2 linked regions of the Stieleria sp. JC731 genome follow. The protein of the gene in region 1 interacts with the protein of each later gene in a pairwise test. Links are inferred from orthologs where the notes say so. Each region holds a gene or a part of one and is shown on either strand. Other genes may lie near its edges.

Region 1 (10,883 bases):
GCCGGATACGAAGTCAAGGATCCAGGCTACCCGACACCTGAAGAAAACTACCTGACCAACTCGCGCGGCTTATTGACCTGGGTCTTTACTCTGGATCACAAGCGAATCGGCGTGATGTACCTGGTCGGCGTTTCGCTGGCATTCCTCGTTGCCGGTTTGTTGGCTCTGGGGATTCGTTTGCACCTGTTCGCACCCGACGGATGGTTGTTCAACAACGAATTCTTCAAGTGGTTGGCTCCAGACAAGGCTCCCAACGATATCTACAACCAAGTGTTCACCCTTCACGGGGCGATCATGGTGTTCCTGTTCATTATTCCCAGCATTCCGGCCGCATTAGGAAACTTCCTGGTGCCGGTGATGTTGGGGGCGAAAGACGTTGCCTTTCCACGATTGAACCTCAGCAGTTTCTTTCTGTGGGTCGCTGGCGCGGTCTTCTTTGTGATGGCCCTGTTGGCCAGTGGTTTGGACACCGGTTGGACGTTCTATACTCCCTACAGTACGACGACTGATACGTCCGTCATCATGGCGACGTTTGGTGCGTTCATCCTCGGTTTTAGCTCGATTTTCACCGGGCTGAACTTCATCGTCACGATCAACACAATGCGTCCGCCGGGGATGACTTGGTTCCGCATGCCGTTGTTCTTGTGGGCGACCTATTCGACTAGCATCATTCAGGTTTTGGCAACGCCAGTTCTGGGTATCACGCTTCTGCTGTTGATCGCCGAGCGAACGATGCACATCGGGATCTTTGACCCGGAATACAACGGTGACCCCGTTACCTATCAGCACTTCTTCTGGTTCTACAGCCACCCTGCTGTATACATCATGATTCTGCCCGCGTTTGGTGTGATCAGTGAATTGATCAGCGTCCACTCGCACAAACGAATCTTTGGATACCGTTTTATCGCTTACTCGTCGATCGCGATCGCTCTGCTGGGCTTCTTGGTTTGGGGACACCACATGTTCACCGCCGGGATGGGCCCGATGACGACGATCATCTTTAGTGCGTTGACGTTTACCGTTTCGGTTCCGTCGGCGATCAAGGTGTTCAACTGGTTGGCGACGATGTACAAGGGGGCGATCACACTGACGACCCCGATGTGCTACGCAATTGCGTTTATCTTCTTGTTCACGATCGGTGGTTTGACCGGTTTGCACCTCGGTACGCTCGCGACCGACATGCACCTGCACGATACTTACTTTGTCGTTGCTCACTTCCACTACGTAATGGTCGGCGGAACCCTGGTCGCATTCTTGGGAGCTGTCTTCCACTGGTGGCCAAAGATGTTCGGCCGGATGTACAACGAACTTGGCGGTCAGATTTCTGCTCTGATCGTTTTCCTTGGCTTCAACCTGACCTTCCTTCCGCAGTTCGTTCTCGGTAGCCGCGGAATGCCACGTCGATACGCCACTTACGATCCCGAATTCGCTGCACTGCACGAGATGAGTACCTGGGGAGCGTTGTTGCTGGGTATCGGCCTGTTGGTCGCGTTGGTCGTCTTGCTGGCTTCATTGGTCAATGGCAAGAAAGCACCTGCCAACCCTTGGGGAGCGGCGACGTTGGAATGGGCGTGCACATCGCCACCACCGTTCTACAACTTTGAACGTCCACCGGTTGTGGGCGACCCCTATGAGTTTGGCGATATCCAATGGGACGGAGCTTCGGATCGATACGTAAAGGTCGAACCGAAACGCGAATCGGTCCCCAGCGAAACACCTGCCGAAAGCCCAGCACACGCTGGCGAGTAAGCGAAAACTGAATTAATCATCCCACGCACTGAATAGGCGGCGATCGATCAAGACACTAAGCAGATCGAATCGTCGCATCAGGATGACGCCTCGGAGGCGGGCCTGATAACCTTTGCGTTTTCCATCGTCCACTTTTCCCCTGCACGGTTGACTCCACTGATGGCTACCACTGATGCCGGGCATTCTGCCACGGCCGACCATTCAGCCGATTCACACGGTCACGATCACGACCATCCGTCGTACCTCGCCCACCACTTTGACACTCCGGAACAACAGTTCGATAGTGGCAAGCTGGGGATGTGGATTTTCCTGGTCACTGAAGTCTTGTTCTTCAGTGGGATGTTCTGTGCATACGCGATCTTCCGGGCATGGCGTCCGGAGGTATTCGAAGGCTGTAGTCAGTTTTTGAATACGAAGCTGGGTGCGATCAACACCGGCGTGCTGCTGTTCAGTTCGTTCACGATGGCTTGGGCTGTTCGTGCTTCGCAGTTGGAGCAGCACAAGAAAACTGCCGCATTGATCGCATCGACTTTGTGCTGTGCGATGATCTTCTTGGGCGTTAAGGCGATCGAATATTCGCACAAATGGCACATGGGATTGTTGCCAGCGGGATTGTTCACCTACGACCCAAACAATCCGCACCCCGAAGGGACGCCAAACTACTTGGCATACATCTGCGCTCCGTTCGCAGTCGCAACCGTCGGCATCTTGATCTGGTTGGTTGTCAGCTTCTTGCGAGGCGCGAAATTCCAATTCGAATGTGCGAAGCCGATTTTGGTCGTCTTCTTGTGCTTCTTTGTCGGTGTCGGCCTGGGAACCATTCTTGAGAGCGGTGAAAGCGGAGAGCACGCCGCCCACGTCGAAGGTGCTGATCATGCGGCACATGTTGACGGTGAACATGCTGGTGATGAACACGCCGATGGCGAACATGCTGCCGACGATCACAGCGAAGAAGCAGATGTTGAACCGGCCGCAGAGCCAGAGCACGTCGAAGCCATCGCAGGCTTGGTCGCTCCTGGTGCAATGGTCAGCAGCGATAACCAGCTTGACCTAGTCAAGCGTTTGGCGTCAGACAATACGAACACCGGATCGAAGGGCGAATTAGCCGCACGCCAAGCCCAGAACGAGATGGCCTACGGTGCGATCACCTACAACGTTTCGGACGATAGCTCGGCAACCGTCGCGGCAGCCGAAGACGACGTTATGCGTAAAAGTCGCGCCGGTGTCTTCTTCAGTATCTATTACTGCATGACTGGCGTTCACGCGATTCACATTCTCGGTGGCATCGGAGTTCTGATTTGGTTGCTGGTTCGTGCTCTGCGTCAGGACTTCAACAAGAACTACTTCGGTCCGGTTGACTACGTCGGTCTGTACTGGCACTTGGTCGACTTGATTTGGATCTACCTGTTCCCGCTGATGTACCTGATCCGATAGACCAATCGGCTGACGTTATTCAATCAACAAACATTCCTAATAAACCGTCTAGTACCAACCATGTCAGCACACGAAGGCTCTCGCGAAGGATACGATTTCGCGCACCCGTTGCCACTGCCGCTGTTGTTCGGTGTCTTCCTCGTCTTGACCGCGTTGACCGTGCTGACGGTCTTTCAAGCGAATTTTGACCTGGGCAGCTTCGATATCATCGTGGTGATGATTATCGCTAGCGTCAAAGCAATTCTTGTCGGTGCCATTTTTATGCACTTGGCATTCGACAAACCGATGAACGTGATTTGGTTTCTTGGCTCGTTCGTGTTTGTTGCCTTGTTTATCATTTTTACGCTCTTCGATAACCGAGCGTCTCACAAAGACAACATTCCTGTGATGGGCGACGGTGCCGCAGCGGTCGCCGCCGAGAGCTGATCGAAGCATCGCAAAAATCCAACGAAAGCGGGCCTGTGCTGGAAAGTGCAGGCCCGCTTTTTGTTTGCCACGACAGAAGGATTGATTAGTCCGTCGTGCCGCGAAACCAATGCAACTAAACGCGGAAACGCCAAGAACGCAGAGTCCCCTACGCCAATAATCTGCGTTCTCACCAACTCTGCGTTTCCAACCAGCCATATTCGGCCAAAGGGATGCACGGTAATTCCCTGCCACGCAAAATTGCCGCCAGCTTTCCTCAACTCAGTGCGCTCGGTGACTCCGTGTTTCAATTCTCACTTGACCGCCAAGCAGCCAACCACAGAGCAACAATGCTACTCCGGTGAATCCAGAAACGGCAATTCGTCTGGCGTGCGCTCGCACATTCCGGCTTTGAAATGCATCCGGCAGACGGAAACATATCTCTCGTTTCCGCCAATTTGGATCTGTTGGCCGTCTTTGATGGGGCGTCCCTTGCTATCGACCCGCAGCACCATGGTTGCTTTGCGTCCGCAGTGGCAAATCGTTTTGATTTCCGACAACGTATCGGCCCAAGCGAGCAAGACTTCGCTTCCCGTGAACAAATTGCCTTGGAAATCTGTCCTCAGTCCATAAGCCATGACGGGGATGTCCAAGTGGTCACAGACATCGCTCAATTGCTTGACCTGCTTTCTGGTCAGAAACTGAGCTTCGTCGACCAGAATGCAGTCCAGTTTGGACTCCAAATGACGTGATTCGACGAGCGAAAACAGGTGATCGGCGGTGTTAAACGTGATCGCTTTGGCGGCCAGTCCGATTCTGCTGGTGACCATTCCGGGTTCGTCCCGGGTGTCGATTTCCGGCAGCAGGATGAGCGTTTTCATCCCGCGTTCTTGGTAGTTGTAACTGCATTGCAGGAGGATCGTTGACTTTCCCGCATTCATCGCCGAATAGTAAAAGTACAGTTTCGCCATGCTGTCGGCTTATTGCGTCTTCTCGTTTTTCCTAGAATCGTCGCCGCCGGACCGAACCGAACACTGCGAATCGGCCTCTTCGAGGCCTCTCGCCACATTTAACGTCACTTTCAAATGCCACGCTACAACCCCTCCGAAATCGAACCCCGTTGGCAAGCCTACTGGGACGAGAACAAAACGTTTGCAACGCCAGAAAACCCCGGCGACAAAAAACGCTATGTGCTGGACATGTTCCCCTATCCCAGCGGCGACGGACTGCACGTCGGCCACCCGGAGGGTTACACCGCTACCGACATCGTTTCGCGGTTTGCGCGGATGCGTGGCGAAAGCGTGCTTCACCCGATGGGATTTGACGCGTTCGGTTTGCCCGCCGAGGAACACGCCATTCGAACCGGCGAACACCCACGTGTTCAGACGCAGCGCAACATCGACAATTTCACTCGCCAATTGAAGATGTTGGGTTTCAGCTATGACTGGGATCGCGTGTTGGCGACCACTGATGAAGCTTACTTCCGCTGGACGCAGTTCATTTTTCTGGTGTTGTTTGATACGTGGTTCGATCACGATCAGCAGAAAGGTCGTCCGATCGCCGAGCTGCCGATTCCAGACGACGTGAAAGCCGAAGGTGATTTGGCGGTTGCCAAGTTTGTCGATTCGCATCGCTTGGCCTACCTGGATGACGCTCTGGTCAATTGGTGCCCCAAACTGGGAACCGTTTTGGCCAACGAAGAAGTCGTCGATGGCAAAAGCGAGGTTGGCGGTCACCCGGTCAAACGTATTCCGCTGCGGCAATGGATGTTGCGTATCACGGACTACGCAGAACGGTTGCTCGAAGGGCTTGATGAACTCGAATGGCCGGCTGGGATTAAAAAGCTGCAGTCCGATTGGATCGGGCGAAGCACCGGCGCCGAAGTGGACTTTTATGTCGGCGGTTCGGGCGACTACGAAGCGTGGCAAGCCGAACGCGCTAAAAGCGGATTTCCCGATGCACCGGGGCTTCAGGCCTTGCGCGTTTACACGACTCGTCCGGACACGCTTTACGGAGCGACCTATATGGTCGTTTCGCCCGAGCATCCGATGCTGGAACAATTGACCAGCGAAGAACAAACTGCAGCTGTTCGAGACTATTGCGAGAAGGCTTCGTTTAAATCCGATCGCGAACGCACCGAAGGCGATCGCGAAAAGACGGGTGTCTTTACCGGTGCGCATGCGATCAATCCGGTCAACGGAAAGCCGATTCCGATTTGGGTTGCAGACTATGTGTTGGCAGGATACGGCACCGGCGCGATCATGGCGGTGCCGGCACACGACAGTCGTGACTTTCAATTCGCGGTGACCTACGACCTTCCAGTGATTGCGGTGGTCGAACCGCCAGCGGATCTAGACAATCGTGACGACATCTTGGCAGGCAAAGCTTGTTTCGAAGCGCTCGGAAATGCGATCAACAGCGGTCCGTTTGACGGCCAAGGTACTCAAGAAGTCAAAGCGGCGATCACTGCCTCGTTGTCTGAGCAGGGCATCGGCAACGGTGCGGTTAATTACAAGTTGCGTGATTGGCTTTTCAGCCGACAACGTTTCTGGGGTGAGCCATTCCCGATCCTGCATGAACTCGATAGCGAAGGTAACCCGACGGGCCGAATGCGAGGCGTCGATGCTGGTGAGCTACCGGTTCAGTTGCCAGAGTTGGAAGACTTCAAGCCCCACGGTCGCCCCGAGCCCCCGTTGGCCAAGGCCGACGATGATTGGCTTTACGTAACAATCGATGGAACCAAGTACCGCCGCGAAACCAATACGATGCCGCAATGGGCTGGCTCGTGTTGGTACTACCTGCGTTACATCGATCCGAAGAATGAAAACGCTTTGGTCGATCCAGAATTGGAATCAAAATGGATGCCCGTCGATTTGTATGTCGGCGGTGCTGAGCACGCTGTCTTGCATTTGCTGTATTCACGATTCTGGCACAAGGTGCTGTTTGATCGTGGTCATGTTTCCACGCCGGAGCCGTTCGGTCGATTGGTCAATCAAGGCATGATCTTGGGCGAAGTCGAATACTCGGCATACTATGACGATGACGGAAAGTTTGTCTCGGCAAAGGATGTCCGCAAAGCTCCCGAGGGCGGACGCCAAAGCAAAGACGGTCGTGCCGTCAGCAGTCGACCGGTCGCGGAGGATGCCGTCGAAAAGAAAGGCGAATCGTTTGTCTTGATCGACAACCCAGCGATCCGCGTCGAAAGCCGCGCACACAAGATGTCCAAAAGCCGCGGTAACGTTGTCAATCCAGACGTGGTGGTCAAGGATTACGGTGCCGATGCGCTGCGTTTGTACGAGATGTTCATGGGGCCGCTCGAGGCGACCAAGCCTTGGTCGATGGATGGTGTCGGCGGGGTACGCAGTTTCTTGGACCGAGTCTGGCGGATGGTTGTCAATGACAACGAAGATGACTTGGTGTTGCAAGAAGCGTTAACCGACGAGGCCTGCGATGATGACCAGGCAAGAATGCTTCACGCGACGATCAAGAAAGTCACCGAAGACACCGACGCGATGAGCTTCAATACCGCGATCGCGAGGATGATGGAGTTTACGAACTTCTTTACTCGCTGCGAAAAACGTCCGACCGAAGCGGTGAAGTCCTTCTTGGTCTTGCTGTCGCCCTATGCACCACACTTGTGCGAAGAACTGTGGCAGATCTTGGGTGGCGAGCAGTCGATCGCACTACAAGCTTGGCCCGAGTGGGACGAGTCGGCACTTGTGCAAAAGTCGATTGAAGTACCGGTTCAGTTCAATGGCAAGGTGAAGACGAAAATTCAAATTGCTCCCGACGCAAAGCCTGATCAAATGCTTGAAGCGGCCCTTGCGGATGAACGCGTGCAATCGTTGATCGCCGATAAGAACATCGTCAAAAAGATTGCCGTTCCCGGACGCTTGGTTAACTTCGTTGTGAAGTAGGCCCAGTGAAGTAGGTCGAGTGAAGTAGGCCCAGTGCAACGGATAATTGGATGAAGTTTCGTGGCTCGGCAGTGCTCCGTTTTAGCAGTGCTTGATTTCGGCAGTGCTCGATTTTGAGATGCCCTGTCACGAGGCTTTGTATCAAGCGGTTTCGCAGAATCGGTTGCACCGATTTAGAAGTCCGAAGATGTTGCAGGGCATCATCGGTGGCCCCCAACGGCGGTCCTTGCCGTGGGTGGCCGAATCTGGTTTTCCGCTTTGTGGTATCGAAGAACGGTCCTGTTCTTTGATGTTTCGTTCGGTTTCCCTTGAAAGGGGCGATATCCGAACTTGTTCAATTCCCTTTGATCAATTGCATCTTCGTTGATGCGTGAATCCATTCGGCCAGGGCGATCACATCCTCGTGTTCGCCGCATCGATCCATCGATGACACTGGCTATTAGCGGGCGGCAGGAAGACAGATCGAGATCTTCCAACCGGATAGGTTTTGCAAAACGAGACGCCATTCTCGAGTTCGATGATGAACCGGACCGATTCAGGTGAGCAAAGCAGCCCGGCTATCATCGAAAATGCAGATCGGTTTAGGCAACCAAACGCAGGCTGTCGGCTTCGACTTTGCCCGCAACGATGCCTTCGATGAATTCTTCAAAGATACGAACGTCAAGTGCGGATGCGGCCGCGCACTCTGGGTGGAACTGAGTTCCGATGGCGAACCAGTCCATCATTTCGCTTTCGATTGCCTCGATAACACCATCGGGGCAGCGGGCGGTGACGCGGAATCCAGGAGCGACTTCGTCGATCGCCATGTGGTGTCGACTGCTAACACGAATTTCGCCATCGCCGAAGACGCGCCCGACTAACGAATCGCTTTCCACTTCCAAGGTGTGGCGATGGTTGGGATCGTGAGGGTCGAGGTGAGGAACCGCTTCGGGTAGATCTTCTTTGATATGGAGGAACAGGTTTCCGCCCTGTTGGACGTTCATCAGTTGCATACCTGCACCGATGGCAAGCAATGGGATGCGACGTTCTGCGATTTCTGCCATTAGCAAGCGATCGCTGGTTTCACGGACTGGATCCATCGGCCGGACGCTGCTGTGAAGCATGAATCCGTCGTTACGTGGGTCGAGGTCTCCGCCACCGATCATCATGAATCCATCGACAAGCTCTGCTGCTCGTGCGATCGATTGTGGGTCGTTCATTGGTGGAATGACGACAGGAATGCCCCCTGCTGCATCAATCGACTGAAAGTAACCTGCTGCCAAAAATGCGAAGCCAGGTTTGTTGCGATCGGCCGCCTTGAAGTCGCAGTTAATTCCGATGATCGGTTTGCGAGTCATAACATCGCTAGACATCCGACATTTCCTCATAAAAGTCGAAATAGCAAATTAAGATACAGCGACGTGCTGCATCAATCGAAACGGGCGCGGTCCCATGAACATTGAACGGGCGGGAGAGACCTTTTCGCCATTCTTGGCGGCAAGGCCGATCGACAGTTGTGTTCGAAAAGATAAGTCGTAGAGAAACGCGGTAGCGAACGAGGAGTAGATTCCTGTACAGTTCGTTCCTAGTTGGGGAAGGTGCTGGTGCAATGTCGATCGCAGGCTCCGAAGCGACGTAGCCAGACGCATTGGGGCCAAATACGTTGGCCGCGATGCCAAAAGCGACAACACCGTTCCGTCTTGGATTCCCACTTTGATCATCCCTGATTAATAGGACCGCACATACGGTTCGCTACCGGTCAGAAACATTCGATACCGAATGTCTCCCCGAGCGGTCGGAAAGTTAGCCTGCGAAATCCGCAAAAACAAATACTCTCCATATCTTGTGGAGAATCGCGTCTGCTAGCACAACAGACAGTGCTAGCATTGGCGTTTCCTGCTAGCAAAAGTCGCAAATTCACTGTGGGATTGCGAAAAATTTGCGTGTTTGCGTTGTCACCAGAGCGTGGTTTCAGGGCGTCGATCCACCTCGTGGCGGCCCCTTTGCAGTTGTCGCGGCGTGATTAATGATGGCAGCCGGGTGACCAGTTCGCCGTAAGTGCGAAGCTGCTGTAGTTAACGACGTTTCAAAAACGATTGTATTAGGCTGCGAAGTGAGATTTGACCAAGTTCGATTGGCGTCCATCGGAACCGTCCTACCAGAAGAAATCTGGTCAAGCGATGATATCGAGTCGCGATTGTCGCCTCTTTACGAGCGTCTCCGGCTTCCCGAAGGCCGGCTGGAATTGATGAGCGGGATCGCCGAGCGGCGTGTTTGGCCTGTGGGGACTAGCCCCAGTGGACCGAGCATCAAAAGCGGGAAGGCGGCGATTGCCGCGGCCGGTTTGCAAGCTTCTCAGATCGGATGTTTGATCCATGCCAGTGTTTGCCGCGATTTTCTAGAGCCGGCAACGGCATCGAAGGTTCACAACGGTATCGGTCTGTCAAACGACTGCTGGGTGTATGACGTCTCGAATGCATGTTTGGGGCTGATCAATGGCGCGATCCAGATCGCCATGATGATCCAAACCGGTGCGATCAAAGCCGGGATTGTCGTGGGGACAGAGAACAGCCGCATGTTGCTCGAATCGACCATCGCCGCGTTGAACGAAGATCAGTCGCTGACGCGAAAGAGCGTGAAAGGGGCGTTTGCTTCGCTGACGATCGGTTCAGGAAGTTGTGCTTGGCTTTTGACCCATGAGTCGCTCGCCGAGGATGCGACGAAGTTGTATTGCGGGATCGCTGAAGCTCGCACCGAGTACCATGATCTTTGCGTTAGCGACAGTGATTCTGCCGGGGCCGGAATGCAGCCTTTGATGGAGACGGACAGCGAGAAACTGATGGCCGAGGGGATCGCGACCGGAGTTGCGGGATTCGAAAAGCTGTTAACCGAGAGCGATTGGTCGCGCTCCGATCTGGACCGCACTGTTTGTCATCAAGTTGGCGTTCGGCACCGCGCCGCGATGTTAGAAGCGATGGGGCTGCCTGAGGAGACTGACAGCGTGTCATTTCCCAAGTTAGGGAATACCGGTTCGGTCGCATTGCCGCTAACGGTTGCAGCTGCAGCGGCTCGAGGAGAGCTGGTCGAAGGCGACCGTGTTGCCATGTTAGGGATCGGCTCGGGGATCAACAGCGTGATGCTTGCATCCACATGGGGACAGACCCCGGTCGCCGGGAATGTCGACGAGATTTGATTCCGGGGACATAGCAGGGGAGGACCCCGGGGACATAGCAGCAGGTGATCCCGGGGACATAGCAGGTTAGTAGAGGTGACCCCGGGGACATAGCAGGTTGGGTGTGGGCCGTTTTAGGCTGGGGTGATTTTGTTGCTGCTTGACCCCCTCATCCCCAGCCCTTCTCCCCCAGCGAGCTGGTGGAGAAGGGAGCCAGGGTGGAAGTT
Region 2 (10,371 bases), on another replicon or contig:
TTCCGATAGGCGGCTCTCGACATCCTGCAGATAGTTCCTGTGATGCGACTCAAACATCCGAATGCCTGCATCGATCGGTGACTGTCCCGATTGAGCCTGGACAGGCTGCTGCTGCGGTGCCAGCTGCTTCGCCATGCGGTTGAACTTCTCACGCTCGTCCTTGATAACCGCTTGCAGGCTCCGGTTTTCTAGCTCCGAGTGTGCTAGCCGCTCATCCATGCGGTTGAACTTCGCGCGTTCGTTCTGGATGTCCACCGTCAGGTCCTCGATGGCTAGGTCCGCGTCTTCCAGCTGCTTCTCTAATTTCTCGGACTTCGCCTTCCAATTCCGAGCTTCGCGGATGATTGAGCGTTTGTCTGCTTCATGCTTCGCACGCTCCTTGTTGATTGCAACGAAGGCTTCATGTGATGCCTTCCGAAGTCGAACAACCTCAGACCGCAGCCCCTTGTTGACCATCTGCAGTGATGCGATGCGCTCCACATCTTCAGGATCACGAGCAGTGCGTACACGTTCCTGCAAGTTCGAGATCACCTTCGCCTGTGCGTTGGCGTGGGCGTTCAGATACCTGATCTCGGACGTCATCATGCTGATCTGCCGTTCGTTGTCGGCAAGCTTCTGCGAGTCCACAACCCCCTGCATCTGACGGATGGTCACCTCGGATTCCATGTGAGCGTTGTTGAACCGATCGGTGTCTGCCATCAGCTTGGTCGTCCCGAGTTCAGATTCAAGCGACTTGCAGCGATTCTTTAGCTGCTCACACTCTTCGCGGGCATGCACAAGGCATTCCACGACCGTGTCATGTTTCTTCCGCAGGTATTCGCGATCACCCTGCAACCGCTTCATCTCGTTCTGCAGCGACTCCTTGTCCTTATCCAACTGAGCCATTTGCGAAGCCATGTTAGCCAATCGGCGCGACTGCCTCTCAGACTTCTCGTTCAGTGCTGCACAGTCTTCTCGAAGCACTTTGTTGCTCGCTTCCAGCGTCTTGTTGTAGCACTCCAACTCAGACGTTTTACGCATCAAGGCTTCGTTATGATCCTTCACGCCGTTGAGCTTCAACTGCAAATATTCTGCCTTGTGTTCAAGCCTATGAATCTTGTCCTTGAGCAGCTGTTTCTCAGTCAGCTTATCAATAGCGATTACCATCGACATTTAGTTGTTCCCCGGTTCAAGGTTTGGTGGTTTGGTATCCTCGGTGTTCATGACATCGAGGCACAATCTGAGCGTGTAGTTGACGCTCTCCATCAATTCGTCGCGGATCGATTCATCGACCTTGCCTTCGTTGTCCGCGACCATCTGCAAGCAGGCTGCGCATCGTAGCGCGAGTTCTTTGGCGTTCATGTTTGAAGCTTCCCAATTAAGGCGTTAGTGATTGAATCTGCAGCGAAGTCGGTCGACCACCGCCGAAACTTCTCCGCTTCAACTTCGCAGCAAGCCGGTCCAACCAGGAACTTCACGGTCTTGTATTCGAAACTGCCGAAGTTTTCGAGAGTCTGTGTCAACTCGATGTTGATGTCCCGACCTTCTCCCATAGTTCGCAACCCTCCGCGAACTTGATGCTGGATGCGTTTAAGGATCTCGGGTGAAAGTGTCATTATCGGTGATTCCGTGGAAGGGTATGAGTGAAACGGGAAACAGTCAAGTTCAGGACTAGCAGGCCGACAAAGCTTCGCGGCGTTCCGCCATGACTTCGATGCGTGCTCGGTGCCCGACATTGGTCATGCGTTCCGTTAACCGCTTGATGCGACTGTGGGCTGTTCCGCGTGAGATCCCATACTCATTCGCAAGGTTCACCTGGACGAATCCGTGTCGCTTGTAGTCTGCGTAAAGCTTCCGATCGTCTTCGGACAGGATGTTCAGGATTCGATCCAGAACCTGCTCGTTGATCTCCTTCTCTTCTGCCTCTACTGCCTCTTCTTCTGGACCGAGGCTTTCGCTGAACACCTTGTCTTCGGGATGGATCGCTTGCGTTGGAATCCGCTTTGCAAACTTGCCGTCCTGGTTCCGCCGTTTGCTAATCCGAATCGGACCTGCTTCATCGCGGTCGAACACTGAGTTCAGCATCGATTGAAAGATGTAGGTGCTCGGTTTGGTTCCGCGATTCTCATCGAACTTGCGGACGGAATTGATGACTGCCTCAACTGCAAGTGACTCGCGTTCCTCTGCAGTCTGCTTGCACTTCGTCGAGCCTGAATTGCAGATCGACTCGATCGCATCAAGGTACTGGCGAATCAACATCATCAGTGATTCCTCACAGTTGTCCTCCTGCACATTCTTGATCAAGCGAAGTTGTTCATCATCGGATAGTTGGACTGACTTGATAAAGTCGCTAAGCATTTGCCGTTCCGTGGGAGATTTACTTAAAACCGATCTACGCCCTAAACAGGACTGTTTCTGAAATGTAGCTACGCGATGTTTTTAGTCAACTGCACTTCTGAGAAAACGAAGCAACGTCGGTTGAGGGGTCTGTAGACAGTTCTGTGTTAAGAAACGGTTATTCGCACCTACTGCCGTCAGGTTTGCTTTTGACCTTTGCGTTCATGCAAATAACTTCACTCGCTTTTCCAATCCACAAGCTGAATGTGTCAGTGAAGATGCAGTACAAAATCAGATTCATCAGGACGGGAAATGATGGTCCGTGGCTGATGAAAAAAGACAAGGCGATCAGTGAAGCGATCGCATACAAGAGCGTGGGCGTTGACGTAGAAGTTGTCCCACACCGAGTGAAGATTCGATATGACGGTGACCGATGCGCCGGTGATCAGATGCATGACGGTGAGCTACCGTCAGTGACGGTCGTTAGGGTCCGCTGCAATCCGGTCGAGGACTAGAAACTCACGTAAAAACGTGGTATTAAATGCAAAAAGCAGCGGTTTCATACGATTATGATTCCGCTGCTCTAACCAGCTGAGCTATGCCGCCTTTTTGTTTTTTGCAGTGCTTCCTGCGAGGCACATTATTTACAAAACATCCGGCTGCCCAACAAGGCCCGGATCGGCTTTCGATGCTCGGTTTTTTAACACTCGCTTCATCGACGTACCTGACTGTTTCGTACGTTTACCCTCAGCAAGTTCACGCCGTTTCGAAACATTTTCATCTTTGGTCGCCAATTCGGCTATCTCGACCTCGCTCCCGCTGCTCCGGTCAAGCTTTTCTCACTTTGAAGCTCCCTGCATCACGTTCCAATTGATCCGCTTCAGATTTCATGCTGAACCTAGTCAAAGTCGCCGAAATCGCCGTCACAGTCACCACTCCAGTCACTCGATGAATGGCCGTCAAAACCGCCGAGCGAGAAAATAGACGCGAGCAGCCCGACACCCAGAATGAGCGCCAGACCGACAAAAATCTGATTTTCCTGAATGAATTTTTCGATCATCTTACCCTCGCAATGTTCGCCAACTTTGACTCGAAAATCGCAAAATCGTACGTCAACATTTCCAGGCTCGATCGGCCTCCCATTTCTGTCACTCTATTTTCATCAATTCCAAGTACAGCCCTGCTTACAAAACGCTCCAAGGCGATTGGATGGGTCGTACCAGGTGGGACGCGATGTTGATTTAAAGCAACATCACCGTCGATCGACGGTGATACGTTACTCACCTTCGGCTAGCTGTCGAAATTCATCTTCAGAGAGCACCTTGACTCCCAGCTGGTTCGCTTTATCGAGCTTGCTGCCCGCCTTCTCCCCAGCGACCAGATAATCCGTGTTCTTACTGACGCTTCCCGATGCCCGACCGCCGAGTTGCTCGATCAGCTTTTTGATTTCATCACGTTTGTAGTGATTCAAAGTGCCTGTTACGACAAGCGTCTTGCCATCGAGCGGACGGTTGCCAGATTCAGATACCTCGACATCATCAAATAGTTTGACTTCGACATCGGCGAACTGCTGAATGATTTGCTGGCCATAGTCATCGTGCAAAAACTCATGCAAGCTCTCAGCGATCCGTTCGCCGATCTCGTGAATCGCTGCAAGGTCTTCCGTACTGGCTGCCTGCAGCGATTCGATGGTCGGATATTTCGCAGTGATCAGCTTCGCAACGCGCGGGCCAACGTGGCGAATCGAGATAGACGATAAGACGCGTGCAAGACCGCGCTGGCGACTTTTCTCGATGCCTTTGACGAGGTTCTCCGCATTGCGTTTTCCAAACTTAACTTCGACAAGCTTGCCATCTTTTCCTTTGCGCTGCTTCTTCCATTCGAGCTCGCTGAGTTGTTCGACTTGTAATCGATAAAGATCGGCGTAGCTGGAAACGAGTTCATGCGACAACAACAAATCAACGACTTCCTCACCCAACCCATCAATATCCATGCCGGTACGACTTCCGAAATAAATCAATCGTTGTTTCAGTTGGGCCGGGCACTGTGGGTTGGGACAGCGGATGTAGACCCCGCCTTCGTCACGAACTAGCTCGGTCGAACATTCGGGACACTGGTCAGGAAATTTGAACTTGCGCAGCGTTTTGGAACGCTCGTGTTTTTCAACGCGGACGACTTTGGGAATAATCTTGCCAGCCTTTTCAACCACGACGACGTCGCCCACACGTACGTCCAAACGTTCGATCTCGTCAGCATTGTGCAGCGAAGCACGCGAGACGGTTGTGTCGGCAATGTTGACCGGCTTTAAGTGAGCAACCGGAGTGATCGCGCCCGTTTTACCGACTTGAACGGTGATCTTTTCCAGGACCGTTGTGGCTTCATAGCGTTCGAATTTATAGGCAATCAACCAACGAGGACTTTTGCTGCGCATCCCCAGTTCGTCACGCTGCGCGAAATCGTTGACCTTGAAGACGATCCCATCGATCTCGAATGCCAAATCTGGCATCGCCTCTTCCAGTTTTTGCACTGCTGACAATGCGTCTTTCCAGTGCTTGAACTCTTTCACATCCGGAGTCATCGGAATTCCGTAGGAGGCGACCTCGCGAAGAAACTCCATGTGGTTTGTCGCTCGCAGTCCTTCGACTTGGCCGACGCCATGACAAAAGAAACGCAGGTTGCGCTGGGCCGCGATCGCCGGGTCGAGCAACCGAATTGTCCCCGCGGTGACGTTGCGAGTGTTCTTGTAAGGCTCACCACCAGAGGCGACTTGGCGATTGTTGAGCTCCGACAGATCCTCGTTTGTCATGTAGACTTCGCCACGGACTTCGAGCACGGCGGGTGCGGTATCGCCCGACGTTCGCAGCGGAAGATCACGGATCGTGCGTATGTTGTGCGTGATATCGTCACCGACGGCTCCGTTTCCACGCGTCAGGCCCCGAGTCAACTGCCCGTCTTCGTAGCGAATCGAAGCGGCGACCCCATCAATTTTGTACTCCATCACCCAACCGATTGCCTGCCCTTCGAGCAGCTTTTCGGTCCGCTCAAAATACGCTTGTAGCTCTTCGATGGAGTACGTGTTATCGATCGATAACATGGGAACGGAGTGTTCGACCTGTTCCAAATGTGGAACGGGTTCGTCGCCAATTCGCTGCGTTGGTGAGTCCGCGGTTAGTAGCTGCGGGTGCTGCTGTTCAAGCTGACGAAGTTCGTCCAGCAGCTGGTCGTATGCCAGGTCGGTGATGGTCGGTTGGGCGAGCACATAATACGCGTTGTCATGCTTGCGGATTTCGTCGCGAAGTTCATCCACTCGTTTCGCAGGATCAGCCATCAATATCACACTCAGAGCAAAAAGTCGGACTGTCTGACTGGACGTCGAATCGAGACGTCGAATCAAGTCACTATCATAGGCGATTAGGAAAGATCTGGGACGTAGGCTAAAGCCTTCCCCTTAAAACGATTGCTTTGCCGACCAAACATCCGTCTGTTCGCCTCGCCCTGTTCATCTCGTGCTTGCTTGGTTCACAATCGAACGCTAATTTCCATGCTCGAAACTGCCTCATCGTTGTAAAGTCTCATGACCGAACCGAAAATCGCGATCCGCTTGGACGCCTTGAAACTGCCATTGAAAAAGTCACTTGATGTGGCAGCCAGAATGGGCGTTGGCTCGGTTGAGTTAAACGGTCGTGGCGAAGTTCATCCGGATAGCTTGACCGAAACCGGTTTAAGACACCTGAAGAAGCTACTTGATGAACGCAACCTGCGTGTCGCCAGCCTCCGTTTTCAAACGCGTCGTGGGTATGACAATCCGCAAGACTTGCAACGGCGAATTGATGCGACGAAGTCAGCGATGCAGCTTGCCTACAAATTGGGCGCATCGGCCGTCATCAATCACATCGGTTACGTACCTGAAGAAATTACCGATCCTCGATATGAAACCTTGGAATCGGTGATGCAAGACCTCGGCCGTTACGGTGCACGTGTCGGGGCATTTTTAGCCGCTGAAACGGGGGCCGAATCAGGCGAGACTCTGGCGCAACTTTTGGATAGAGACGACGAAGGTTTCGTCGCGGTTGCTTTCAACCCCGGTCAGCTGGTCGTCAATCGCCATGATGCGATCGAATCATTAGCGAAGCTGAAATCCCGCGTCCAAGTCGTTTGTGCCACCGATGGCGTCCTGGACCTCGCTGCCGGGCGTGGAATTCGTGTTCCGATTGGCGAAGGCACCGTCGACTACCCGCATCTATTGGCAACACTCGACGACGCAGACTTTAGCGGACCGATGATCGTCGGCCGAGAAGACTCGACAATCGACGAGATCGCCCACGGCGTTTCCTACCTGCGAAATCTGGCAAGGTTTTAAACCGTCAACTGCAAGCCATCGCCCGCAGGTTGGACTCACTATCGGGCCGGAGTCCCGCGTTTGCGTTGGTACTTCTTGGCATTTTCGGCCTGTCCGGTCACTTCGTATAAAAACTGACTTGGGATTGTCGGCCGTGCCTTGCCCCATTTTCGGCGGGTCAACGCGAGTGACATGGTCAGTTTTTCCTGGGCGCGGGTGATTCCCACGTAGCAAAGACGACGCTCTTCGGCGATGTCTTCGTCACGTCCCGATTTAACGCTACGTGAATGTGGCAGCAGGCCTTCTTCGAGCCCAACCATGTAGACGACAGGGAACTCCAGTCCCTTGGCGGCGTGTAGCGTCAATAGCCACACCGCGTTTTGCATCGCTAGCTTGTCTTTCTCGTTTCCCATCTCACGCCCCGACAAAGCGATGTCGGCAAGGAACCCGGTCAAGTCAGCGTCATCGCGACCATCTTCGAAAGCCGAGATCGCGTTGGTAACCTCTCCCAACGACGCCATGCGGTTTTGACGATCTTCGGGTTCGTCGTACAAACGGTTGATTTCGTCGCTGTAAGCGGTTTGAGTCAGCAGGGTCTCCATCGCCGCCGCCAGCGAATCACTTTTAGCTCTTGTGTTGACGTCGGCGTGAATCGACTTGAGCTGCTCGACACCACGCTGTGCTGCTGGGGATAGATCGGCAACCAAATCTGGCTTCTGCATGATCTGCCAAATGGGAACGCCCGCGGCGACGGCATGTTCCATCAACGTCTTCACCGCTTTGGCACTGATGCCGCGTGCCGGTGTATTGATAACACGAAGCAACGAGACTTCATCGTCGGGTTGGTCGATCCACTTGAGGTAAGCGACCATGTCACGCACTTCGCGCCGATCAAAAAACGATTGGCTACCCAACATCACGTAGGGGACATTCGCTTTACGAAGCTCGGTTTCAAAGAGTCGTGGCTGTTCGTTGGTACGGAACAAGATCGCGATGTCGCGTGGTTGGATATGTTGGTTTTCGATCAGGTGTTTGATCTCACTAACAACCGATTGGGCCTCTTTGATTTCGTCTTTGTGCTGTGCGATACGCGGACGGATGCCATCGGGACGTGACGGACGCAGGACCTTGTCGTGCCGATACTTATTGAACTTGATCAGCCGGTTCGCCATTTCGAGGATCGAACCACAACTGCGATAGTTCGCCTCCAGACAAACGACTTTGGCATCCGGCCAATCGTTCTTAAAGTTCAGAATGTGAGTAACGTCGGCACCACGCCAGGCATAAATCGATTGATCGTCGTCACCGACCACACAGAGATTTCGGTGCGCACCGGCAAGGTGCCTTGTGATGCGATACTGACTACCGTTGGTATCTTGGTATTCATCGACAAGGACGTGATCAAACCGCTTGGCTTCTTCGTCGCGAATGCTGATGTGCTGATCGAAAAGCATCTCGGTCTGCAGCAATAGGTCGTCAAAGTCCATCGCGCCGCGGCTTTTCAAACCCTCCTGGTAACGTCGATAGCCCGCGGCGGCCAAATGCTCGCGGTCATTTGAAGCTTCCAAGGGAGCTCGATCGGGAAGGATCGAAGCGTTTTTCCAGTTGCTGATAATGTTCAGCAAGTCACCGGGCTTGAGCGCTGTGTTGGGCAGACGCAATTCGCGAAGCACCGCTCGAGCAAGCGACTCCTGATCGCTTCGGTCATAGATCGAAAATTTGTCGGGATAGCCCAGCGCTGTCGCGTGACGCCGAAGAACTTTGACGCAGTGTGCGTGAAAGGTGCTGATGGTTGGCTCAGGGCGTTTCTCGCCACGTTTTTTGCGTTTTTTCGAATACCCCAACAGCTCACCGATCCGCTCTTTCATTTCACCGGCGGCTTTATTGGTGAACGTGACTGCCAGAATCCGATCAGGAGACGTCCCATGTTTGATCAAATTGGCAATGCGAAACGTGACCACACGCGTTTTGCCCGTTCCGGCTCCGGCAAGCACCAACAATGGCCCCGACAATGTGTTGACCGCGTCTGATTGGGCGGGATTCAATCCGTGAGACAACGGGGATCCTGAGCGTGCGAGATGATGAGGTGGCCAGCGGCGATACGAATGGTCGCCAAAATTGAGCACCGTTGGCGTTCGGTACGTTCAGCTGAAATGCTAATGATTCCGCGGAAATCGGCAAGCGACGATCAGCAGATGACCTGTCCAGGCTCCGCAGTTCGGCAGATCCGTAAAATGCAGTCCCAGCTAGGTGACAATTTAGGTCAACGAGGATTTTGCCGCGCGTCGCAATTCGAGGGAGTCAATACCGCCTCGTTGCATAGCGCCAAAATAAAAAAAACGCTGGATGAGGAATGCCCCACCAGCGTTTCTTTGTTTTATTACGAACCCGACTGAACTGGTAAACGGTACTTCGAACCAATCAGCAACACGATTCGCCGCCCAGCCGTGCGTGTGCGTCCTGATCGAACGCTGAGGTCGATTTAGCGCTGAGCGTCCCGGTCGATCACTGGGTCAGCCGAACCGGTGGATAGCAGAACCAATGAACCCTGCTGTGGCTTGCCCGAATTTAAGAACGTTCGGTTGAAGGGAATGTAGTAGCAAGCGTAGGTACCGTTTGATGTATTCAGAACGTAGATCACGGAGTTTGCAACTGGGTTGTTGTTGCTGCTGGGGGCGTCGACCAGCCCGGTCACCATCATGTAGCCAGTGCCCTTGCCGGTTCCCAAGACGTCTTGGACGTTCACGGTGAAAAGGCCCATGAATTTGCCAAGCCGTGGATACATCACCGAACATTGCAACAGACCAGAATTGTGGTCGAGAACGAAAAGCCCCTCGGCTTCGTTGCTAATCAAACCGGTTGCCATCGAAAATTTTTCGCTGGAAATGGCGGCCGTTGCGTTGAGTGCTGGAAGTTTCCATTGGCCGACTTCGGTGCCCGAGCTGGTTTCACGCAGGGCTTGTGTTTGACCGGCGAAGTAAGCGGCAACAAATGTCGCCGCAAGTGTTGTTACCGCAAAAAAGACGGTAAGTTTCCGACCCTTTCGACGCGACGATAGATTTTCGATGCGCGATTCAGCCGACGACGTTTCGGCATTGGTTTCGGTTGGGATCAAGGTCATGAACGAAGCTCCAGACGAACGGTTTGAATGTCGAAGACGAGCCTGACAAGCAGTTGAGGGGCCGGACAAGCGGTTGACGGGGAATTGTAGCGCAGGCGGAGGATCTTTACGATTGCAACCTGCTGAGATTTTTTCCCCTTGAAGCGTTTATTGTCTCCCTTCGCATCACCGAGGTCAACAAAACCGCCATGGCTCTGAATGAACCCCTAAACCGCAAGCTCCGAATGGCACTGGTTGGCGGAGGACAAGGCTCCTTTATTGGCCGCGTTCACTCCATTGCCGCTTGCTTAGACAATCGCGCTGAATTGGTTGCCGGTGCACTGAGCAGCAATCCCGAACGTGCGAAGGCATCCGCGCCCGATTACGGAATCGCCGAAGACCGAGCTTACACCAGCTATCAAGAAATGCTGGACGCAGAACTGAAGCTTCCCGAGGGCGAACGGATCGACTTCGTCAGCATCGCCACGCCAAACCACGTTCACTTCGAAGTTGCCGACGCGGCAATCAAAGCCGGCTTTAACGTCGTTTGCGACAAGCCGATGACGTTCGATTTGGCCCAAGCGGAACAGTTGCTGCAAACGCTTCAAAACAGCGA

Evidence for each region.
Region 2: the proteins of leuS (region 1) and ligA interact in binary tests that used the Escherichia coli proteins (3 or more experiments, as listed by UniProt). The link is inferred for Stieleria sp. JC731 from one-to-one orthologs.

What each region holds. Positions count from the first base shown.
Region 1 is NZ_JAJKFQ010000002.1:26,448-37,330, reverse strand. Bases 4,279-7,705 are described here. They hold leuS (leucine--tRNA ligase), read left to right. Parts: upstream 4,279-4,673; coding sequence 4,674-7,505; downstream 7,506-7,705. Other genes in these bases: LOC67_RS05995 (thymidine kinase), read right to left, coding at 4,279-4,559. In the rest of the region: cbb3-type cytochrome c oxidase subunit I, read left to right, coding at 1-1,749; cytochrome c oxidase subunit 3, read left to right, coding at 1,909-3,183; cytochrome C oxidase subunit IV family protein, read left to right, coding at 3,244-3,609; more of thymidine kinase, read right to left, coding at 3,942-4,278; gamma-glutamyl-gamma-aminobutyrate hydrolase family protein, read right to left, coding at 8,087-8,857; 3-oxoacyl-ACP synthase III, read left to right, coding at 9,598-10,677.
Region 2 is NZ_JAJKFQ010000026.1:168,548-178,918, reverse strand. What follows is about bases 3,119-6,033. They hold ligA (NAD-dependent DNA ligase LigA), read right to left. Parts: upstream 5,645-6,033; coding sequence 3,593-5,644; downstream 3,119-3,592. Other genes in these bases: LOC67_RS23290 (sugar phosphate isomerase/epimerase family protein), read left to right, coding at 5,891-6,033; LOC67_RS23300 (hypothetical protein), read right to left, coding at 3,215-3,376. Also shown: hypothetical protein, read right to left, coding at 1-1,152; hypothetical protein, read right to left, coding at 1,153-1,341; hypothetical protein, read right to left, coding at 1,338-1,595; sigma-70 family RNA polymerase sigma factor, read right to left, coding at 1,651-2,337; hypothetical protein, read left to right, coding at 2,646-2,831; more of sugar phosphate isomerase/epimerase family protein, read left to right, coding at 6,034-6,676; ATP-dependent helicase, read right to left, coding at 6,715-8,712; hypothetical protein, read right to left, coding at 9,138-9,776; Gfo/Idh/MocA family protein, read left to right, coding at 9,965-10,371. UniProt on the Escherichia coli protein: DNA ligase that catalyzes the formation of phosphodiester linkages between 5'-phosphoryl and 3'-hydroxyl groups in double-stranded DNA using NAD as a coenzyme and as the energy source for the reaction.